DNA from 2 places in the Pseudoalteromonas sp. SR45-1 genome. Region 1 is predicted to be linked to the other one. Evidence: riboswitches for the same ligand, from Rfam matches in the RefSeq annotation. Region 1 holds a riboswitch; the other holds the start of a gene.
The links. Region 1 has a riboswitch for cobalamin ahead of H5089_RS06605 (ABC transporter ATP-binding protein). Riboswitches for the same ligand answer to the same signal wherever they lie in the genome.
Positions count from the first base shown of each region.

Region 2: linked by a shared signal. The riboswitch ahead of H5089_RS03830 (TonB-dependent receptor domain-containing protein) and the one ahead of H5089_RS06605 (ABC transporter ATP-binding protein) in region 1 are both predicted to bind cobalamin.

Region 1 covers NZ_JACJDR010000005.1:14,051-18,095, forward strand. Annotated here, with positions in the region: gene H5089_RS06595 (LysR family transcriptional regulator) at 1-174, shown strand, start outside; gene H5089_RS06600 (porin) at 341-1,273, shown strand; cobalamin riboswitch at 1,336-1,470, shown strand; gene H5089_RS06605 (ABC transporter ATP-binding protein) at 1,717-2,529, shown strand; gene H5089_RS06610 (iron ABC transporter permease) at 2,531-3,535, shown strand; gene H5089_RS06615 (cobyric acid synthase) at 3,540-4,045, shown strand, end outside.
Region 2 covers NZ_JACJDR010000002.1:303,756-307,800, reverse strand. Annotated here, with positions in the region: gene H5089_RS03830 (TonB-dependent receptor domain-containing protein) at 1-1,457, opposite strand, end outside; cobalamin riboswitch at 1,494-1,678, opposite strand; gene H5089_RS03825 (hypothetical protein) at 1,733-2,527, opposite strand; gene H5089_RS03820 (YajQ family cyclic di-GMP-binding protein) at 2,716-3,198, opposite strand; gene H5089_RS03815 (VanZ family protein) at 3,351-3,704, shown strand; gene H5089_RS03810 (ketopantoate reductase family protein) at 3,697-4,045, shown strand, end outside.

The sequences.
Region 1 (4,045 bases):
GTAGAAGGGCATTTAGAAAAAGGTGAACTGTTTCATGTTAAAGATGTAGAAAATACCTCGCGAGACGTGTTTATAGCGTATCACAGAGACAACGAGCAAAAAGAGTTAATAGAAACCTTAGTTAATTTACTATCGCAAATGACCCCAAGCTTGTCATTAAAGAAAAGTAAGTAAGTTCGGCCGTTTATTAGGCTTTCATGTTATTTTGATTTCAAATTTAATGCATTTTTATTAATAAAAAAAGACATTAATATTTCCATTGTAATATTACTGTCATTTAGCGGTGACAAAATGCAGCAGTTTTAAAAATTAGTCTTTTGTGATTATCCAAGGAAATAACATGAAATTTGTAAAATCGAGCTTATGCTTAGCACTATTAAGTGGTTTATCTTTTAATGCACTTGCCGATGTAGACATTTACGGTAAAGCGAATGTAACAGTGCAATCATCTGATGACGGCGAAGGATCTTTTACTGAGATAAAAAGTAATGCATCTCGTCTTGGTGTTAAAGGTTCTGAAAAAATAAATGATAGTTTAGAAGCGGTATATAAGTTTGAGTTTCAAGTTGATATGTCTGATGCTGATTCAAAAGGCGATAACGACGACAATATTTCTGCGCGTAACCAATACGTTGGTTTAAAAGGTGCGTTTGGCCAAGTGGTTATTGGTCGTAACGATACTGCGCTTAAACAATCTCAAGGTAAGTTAGACTTGTTTAACGACCTTGAAGGCGATATTAAAAATGTATTTAAAGGTGAAAACCGTTTAGGGAATACTGTTAGTTATTCATCAAACTCATACGAAGGTTTTAAAGTACTTGCTACTTTTGTAGCTGAAGATGATGTAGACGCTGATAACGGTTACTCAATGGCGGTTACTTACGGTGACGTGGCACTTAAAAAGAGCGCAGTATATGCCTCTATCGCAGCCGATAGTGAAGTAAATGGCTACGATGTAGTACGCGCGTCAATCCAAGGTAAAGTTGAAAACTTTAAGTTAGGTGCAATGTACCAAACACAAGAAAAAGTTGACGGCAGCGCAGAAGCGGATGGTTATCTATTAAATGCAGCTTACAGCATGGGTAACAACACATTTAAAGTACAATACCAAGACATGGACTTTGACGACAGCGACGATAAGTCAGCAATATCAGTTGGTCTTGATCACAAATTAAATAAAAACATTAAAGTATTTGGCTTTTACTCAAGCTTCGACATGGACAACAACGTTGACCAAGACTACGTAGGCTTAGGTATGGAATACAAGTTTTAACTATTCGCTAAATTAGTTAAAACACTCCCTTTTTAACCGCGCTCTTTTGAGTGCGGTTTTTTTTTGCTTTAAATTATTTACTTAGCCGCCCATAATAGAGCTTCATTTGGAATGAGGTGCGAGTCCTCGACTGTTCCCGCAACTGTAATTAGCGCAAAGCTTTAAGTCAGATACAAATGGTATAATACCAATTTTATTAAAAACATGATCTTTCTAGCGAATTAAATAACTTACTAACTTCGTTAAAAATTATTCATATAGAACAAGTATATGTCATAATTTCCGCCTTGTTATTAAGCTATTTATTTGTCGCTATAATAAATCACTAATTTAATGCAATTGGTATGAATTCTTTTAACGAGCGGGTTTACTCATTTTTTCTTGTAGTGCATTAGTATTTTTATCGCATTTTTAGTGAGTTTAATCCCGTCTAGGACTGACTATTGCACACTCAAACGCCATTAAATATACCATTACTAAACGTTAAAAACGTATCGTGGGGTATTGGCAATAAAACGATCCTCAAAAAAATAAACCTTAAAATAACCACAGGTAAATTTGTTGGTTTAATTGGCCCCAATGGCGCAGGTAAATCGAGCTTATTGCGTTGTTTATATCGTTTTAATAAACCCAGCGATGGCGTTGTAGAGTTTAACAGCACCGATATTTGGCAGCTAAAAAGCGATGAGTACGCAAAAAAAGTAGCGGTTGTTTTACAAGAAACCCCGTCGCAATTTAACTTAAGCGTATTTGATGTTATTGCACTTGGGCTAACGCCTCATAAATCGCTATTTAGCTCAGTAACTAACATTGATAAACAAAAAATTACCCAAGCTATCAACACTGTAGGGTTGGCAGATCATATCGATCAAAGCTTTGAGTCACTTTCGGGTGGTGAAAAGCAACGTGTCTTGATAGCCCGCGCCATAGTTCAGCAACCTCAGTTGTTAATAATGGACGAACCAACTAGCCATTTAGATGTTAAATACCAAATACAGGTAATGGAGCTTGCTAAATCGTTGGGTGTAACGGTGTTTGCATCGTTCCACGATTTAAACTTAGCTTCTGCAATGTGCGATGAACTAGTGGTTATTAAAAATGGTGAAATTACACATACAGGCACGCCAAGTGAGGTATTAACCGAAAACATGCTAGGCGACGTTTTTGGTGTCTGCGCTCAAGTAAATAACCACCCGCAAATATCGGAGTCGGGAAATAGCATCCCTCATATCACTTACTTTTATGGTTACGAATAATATGAGCGCAGTTAATACTCGCCAATCACTTGCGCTATTTATCAGTGCTGCAGCTGCTTTATTTAGCTTATTTGCAGCACTTAGTTTTGGCGCAGCAGAGACCTCACTTCAAGATGTATTTAATAGCTTTTTACTCTCAAATGATGCGTCTTTTAATTCGCGTATTATTTTTGAACTAAGAATGCCACGCACATTACTCGCCTTTTTAGCCGGCTCTGGCTTAGCAATTGCGGGGCTTATTTTACAAACGGTAACGCGTAACCCTTTAGCCGATCCTTACTTATTTGGTATATCGTCGGGTGCCTCATTTGGCGTGGTGTTACTTATGGCATTAGCAGGTATTAGCGCAGGTTTTATGTTATCGGCAGCAGCGTTATTAGGTAGCTTACTTGCCATGAGTTTATTAATACTTATTGCAGGTAGGCAGCAAAGTGCACAGGTAGAATCAATGCTATTAGCTGGTGTTGCTCTGTCGTTTTTATTTAGTGCATTTACCAGCTTGTTACTTTATTGGAGCGATCCTCAGGCGGTAGCCGCTATTTTATTTTGGACACTGGGCAGCTTTGCTCGTGCACAGTGGGCTACGCTTAGTTTGCCTTTATTGGTAATCACATTGTGTACGTTTGTAATGCTGAGCTTTAGAAGGCAGCTAAATGCTATGTTACTTGGCGATGAAAGCGCAATTACATTAGGTGTTAGGGTTCAGCGCTTTAGAATACTTATGCTGGTGTTGAGCTCATTAATTACCGCTGTGCTGGTGGCTATGTGTGGTGGTATTGGGTTTGTAGGATTAATGGTGCCGCATATTGTGCGCTTTTTTATATCCCAAGGCACCATCGCTGGCTTACTGGTAACCAGCTTGGTGGGCGGTACATTTATGGTGTGGGTTGATGTACTTTCGCGCTCATTGCTGAAAAACCAAGAACTGCCCGTAGGTGTTATTACTGCAGCTATTGGTAGCGTGTTCTTTTTGAGTTTATTGTTTTTTAGAAAGCGAAGGGTGTAATTCCATGAAAACCTTAATGGTGCAAGGCACTACATCAGATGCTGGTAAAAGCACTTTAGTTGCTGCCCTTTGCAGGGTGTTTGCTAAGCGAGGGGTAAAGGTTGCGCCTTTTAAACCACAAAATATGGCACTTAATAGCGCAGTAACAAAAGATGGCGGCGAAATTGGTCGTGCGCAAGCTTTGCAAGCAATAGCAGCTAAAGTAGAGCCAGAAATAGACTTTAACCCTATATTACTTAAGCCTAATAGCGACACGGGCGCACAAGTGATTATTCACGGAAGAGCCATTAGTAATATGGAAGCGGGCAAATATCACGACTATAAAAAAGTGGCGATGGATGCAGTAATTACTTCACATAACCGCTTAGCTAAACGCTTTGAATTACTCCTTGTTGAAGGGGCTGGGAGCCCTGCTGAAATAAATCTGCGTGAAAACGATATTGCTAACATGGGCTACGCCGAAGAGGTAGATTGCCCAGTAATTATAATTGCTGATATTGATAAAGGCGG
Region 2 (4,045 bases), on a different contig from region 1:
AAACCAAAAAACTGCTGAGATAAGCTAAATTCAACCCCTTCGTAACGTGCTTCATCGATATTAGCCAATGCAAAGTTTGCATCGTAATCAATCTTATCTTCTATATCGTTTCTAAATATTGCAATATCAACTTGCGCGATATCAAAATCTACACTCAAACCTAACTCACGGTTTACTGATTTTTCAGGTTGTAAATCAGGGTTACCATAAAGTGGATAATATAAATCGTTAAATGTAGGAGCTTTAAAGCCAGTACTTTGGCTTATACGAAATGTTGCATCTTCAGATAAATGATAACCTGCAGCGGCTGTATACGTTGTTTCGTCGCCAAATTGCTCATCATCATCTTGGCGAACAGTTAAATTAGCCAGTACTTTATCTGCATCATAGTAAGCACCTACAAACACAGCAAGTACATCGCGGCTGTCTTCAACAAATGGTTGCGAACTATGCGACACATCATCGTTGTACCAATTAATACCACCACTAATGTTAAGTTCATTAGATAACAGGTACTGGCCGTTATAATCAATTTGTGCGCGTTTAGTTATAAAGGTACTTGTTGTTGGCCCAACTGAAAAATCGACATATGTATTGTCTGAATCATCTGTTGAAAGCGCTAAATCAATACTATGCGTTTGGTTAGTGTAGTTTTTGCTCCAACCTGCAGAAAGTTGATAGTTTTTAAAGTCATCTCGTTCAATCGTACTATCTGCTGGGCTAAAGCTACTGTCGTAATCTGCATAACCTTCACTGTATTGGCCTAATAACTTAAAGTCGCCGTAATGTGCATCGGTGTAGTTTACTTTAAACCCAAGGTTTTTATTTTCATAGCCATCTTCATCAGGTGCTACGCCTTGCAGTACATCAAAGTTATCTGTTTTTTCAAAGCCTGCGTTAAATGCTGTTGTTATATCATCTGATTTTACAGAACCTGCAACTTGATAATTTTGATAAGAGTCAGAACCAAATGTAGCGCTTAGGGATAAGTTATCTGACTCACGCGTAATAATATTAATAACACCAGCGAGTGCATCAGAGCCATAAACAGCCGCGCGAGAGCCTTTAATAATTTCTATGCGTTCAATACTATTTAAAGGGACATTATTTAGTGCTTTTTGACCAAGTGTTGCTGAGCCTGTACGTACACCGTCAATTAAAATCAACGTATCGCCAGAGCCTGTACCACGAAGTGACACACCTGTATTTTGACCAAAACCACCGTTTGGATTAACTTGAAAACCCACTCGCGTGCTTAAAAGTGTAGGTAAATCGCGTACGTTACTAGCTTCTATTTCAGCACGTTCAATAACATTTACACTCGCTAAAACGTCGTTAATTGATTGCTCAAACTTATTAGCTGTAACGGTTATTTTTTCAATTGATTGCTCTGCACCAGACACAGAAAATGAAAGCGCAGCAGAAATTGCAACGCCTAGAGTTGTTTTGTTTAACATGAGATCCCCTACCTTTGCCCACCGCAAAGATTTAAGTAAGTAAGATTGCATCAAGGCCGGTCTCCGGACTCAGTAAGCACATAAAAACATGCAATACTCTACCGTTGCGGGGGCAGTGTTGGGCTTGTAGTCATCATGAAAACGCACCAACTTCCCGATTATCCTGCTAAAAAAATCATTACATGAAGTGGCTAGCAAGCACCTTGAAAATATGCCGTCATTGTGAGCATTTTGTTTACAAATGTCAATGGACGTCTATATAGCTAAAAGCTATTTCAGTTCAGTGCTGTATTATTATAGCTTGAAGGAATACCGTACTTATCAAGTAGCTTCTGAAGTTGCATTTGTGTAGTAGGTAAATTTAATATTTCATCCATTTTGCGACTAGATATTTTATTTGATTGTGAGTTAATCAAAAAATGTGTTTCATACACTGCATCTGGTACGTCACTCTTAAATAGTAAATCCATATTTAAGATATTCTGCTTTTTAAAATACTGATAAGCAATACTGTTTAAAACCCCGACTTCAGCGCGCCTTAATAGCAGCATTTTAACTACATTGAATTCATCGATTGTAAGGCTTACCTGGTGCTCTTCTCTCAAGTATTCGGCATTTGTATTAAATCCTGCAAATTGATACGAGTACCCTAAAACCCCAACTTTGGTTAATTTGTCCAGATTGTCAAAATAAGTTTGTTCTGATGCATTCTCTTTGAGTGTATAAAGCTCGTTTTTGGTGATGGTATAAAATTCAGTTTTTTCAATGTTTTTCTGCGTTGTTTTTGGCAGCCATTGCATTGCCATTAAAAATAAAACGTCGAAGTTATTTTTTTCAACAGACAAAGTAAGCCTTTTTACAGGTAAAGAAATAAGTATAAAGTTAAATTCCTCCTGTGCGTCGTTTAAAATATTAATAAACTCAGGAGCAAAGCCCTGCTTTTTTTGCGCGTTAATAATAATCGGAAAGTAGCCATCTTCGACCAATACATCAATATCAACTGGCTTTGATAAGCTTGGCTTGGTAAATATAAGCAAAACAAATAACAGAAATAATTGATGGGGTCTCATTTTAATACCTTCTAGAGTGAAATTTTTATTATATTCAATTAAATATAATAGCTTAAATATCAAAAGGTGGATTAATACATGCAGAACTACGAGAGGATAAGGTGGGAAAGTTGTAAAAAATTAAGTAGCTTTAATCTGTCTGCAAATATAGACAAATTAAAGCATTTTTATTAAAAACAGTTTATAAATTAGTCGCGAAAGTTTTTAAACTGAAAAGGCTGACCTAAATCGGCACTGCGTACTACCTGCATTGCCTCTTGAAGATCGTCACGCTTTTTACCTGTCACACGCACTTCTTCGCCTTGAATAGCGGCTTGTACTTTAACTTTTGAATCTTTAATGGCTTTAACCACTTTTTTGGCCATGTCTTTTTCGATACCTTGTTTTAACCCAACGTTACGAAATACATTTTTTCCTGCACGGCTAATATCTTGAAGTTCTAAACTAGCTACATCCATACCGCGCTTTGAAATTTTTCCCGCTAAAATATCGAACAACTGCATAACTTGAGAGTCAGCTTCTGCTTTAAGCTTAATTGTTTTATCGTTTAGCTCAATAGATGCATCAACGCCCCTAAAATCAAAGCGAGTCTCTAGTTCACGGTTTGCGTTATCAACCGCATTTTTAGCTTCGTTCATTTCTACTTCAGATACAATATCAAATGAAGGCATTAGTATACTCCTAACTATTTAATCTTAATTTTATGTGGCAATTATAACGCTAAAATTATAAATCTTTACATTTTTCTGCATCTTGTTCAGGTGCGATACTAAATTAGTTTGATATACTTGCGCCTCTTTTTTAAGCGATTTTAGGATTTGTCGTGACAAGGCGTGTTTATCAAGCAGTTTTTTTAATCAGCATAGTGGCTTTCACCTTTTTATTTGCTAAAGAAATAAAAGGTGGCGTTGTAAATTTATTCCCTCATGTTGATAAAGTCGCCCATTTTGGGATTTTTTTTATATTAGCCATAATAATGGATAAGGCTTTTAAGCTTCCTTTATATGCTCAAATACTCTTATTAGCAGGCTATGGCGCCTCGATAGAAATAATGCAAGACGCACTACCTTATAGGCAAGCATCACTTGGTGATTTTTTTGCTGATTTTGCAGGTGCTGCAAGCTACTTTTTACTTAGAGTAATTTTTACACCTCGAAAAAAGAACCCACATGGCTAATATTTTAATCGTTGGCGATGGCGCTATTGGCTTATTGCTGAGCCACTTTTTGAGCGCATCGCATAATGTCAGTGTTTTAACTCGTAAAAACCCAACAAACACCCGCTTTTACAGCAGAGGTAAGGGTGCATCAAAAAAAATTGACGCTAAATTTATTTCATTAAATCAGCTAGATAAAGCAACTGAATTTGATGTAATTTTATTTACCGTTAAAGCTTTTCAAGTGCTTGATGCGTTTTCTCAAATAAAGCCATTTTTACCAACACATTGCTCTGTTGTACTTTCGCACAATGGAATGGGCAACGCTGATGAGATAAATAACCAACTAAACACCCATCAAG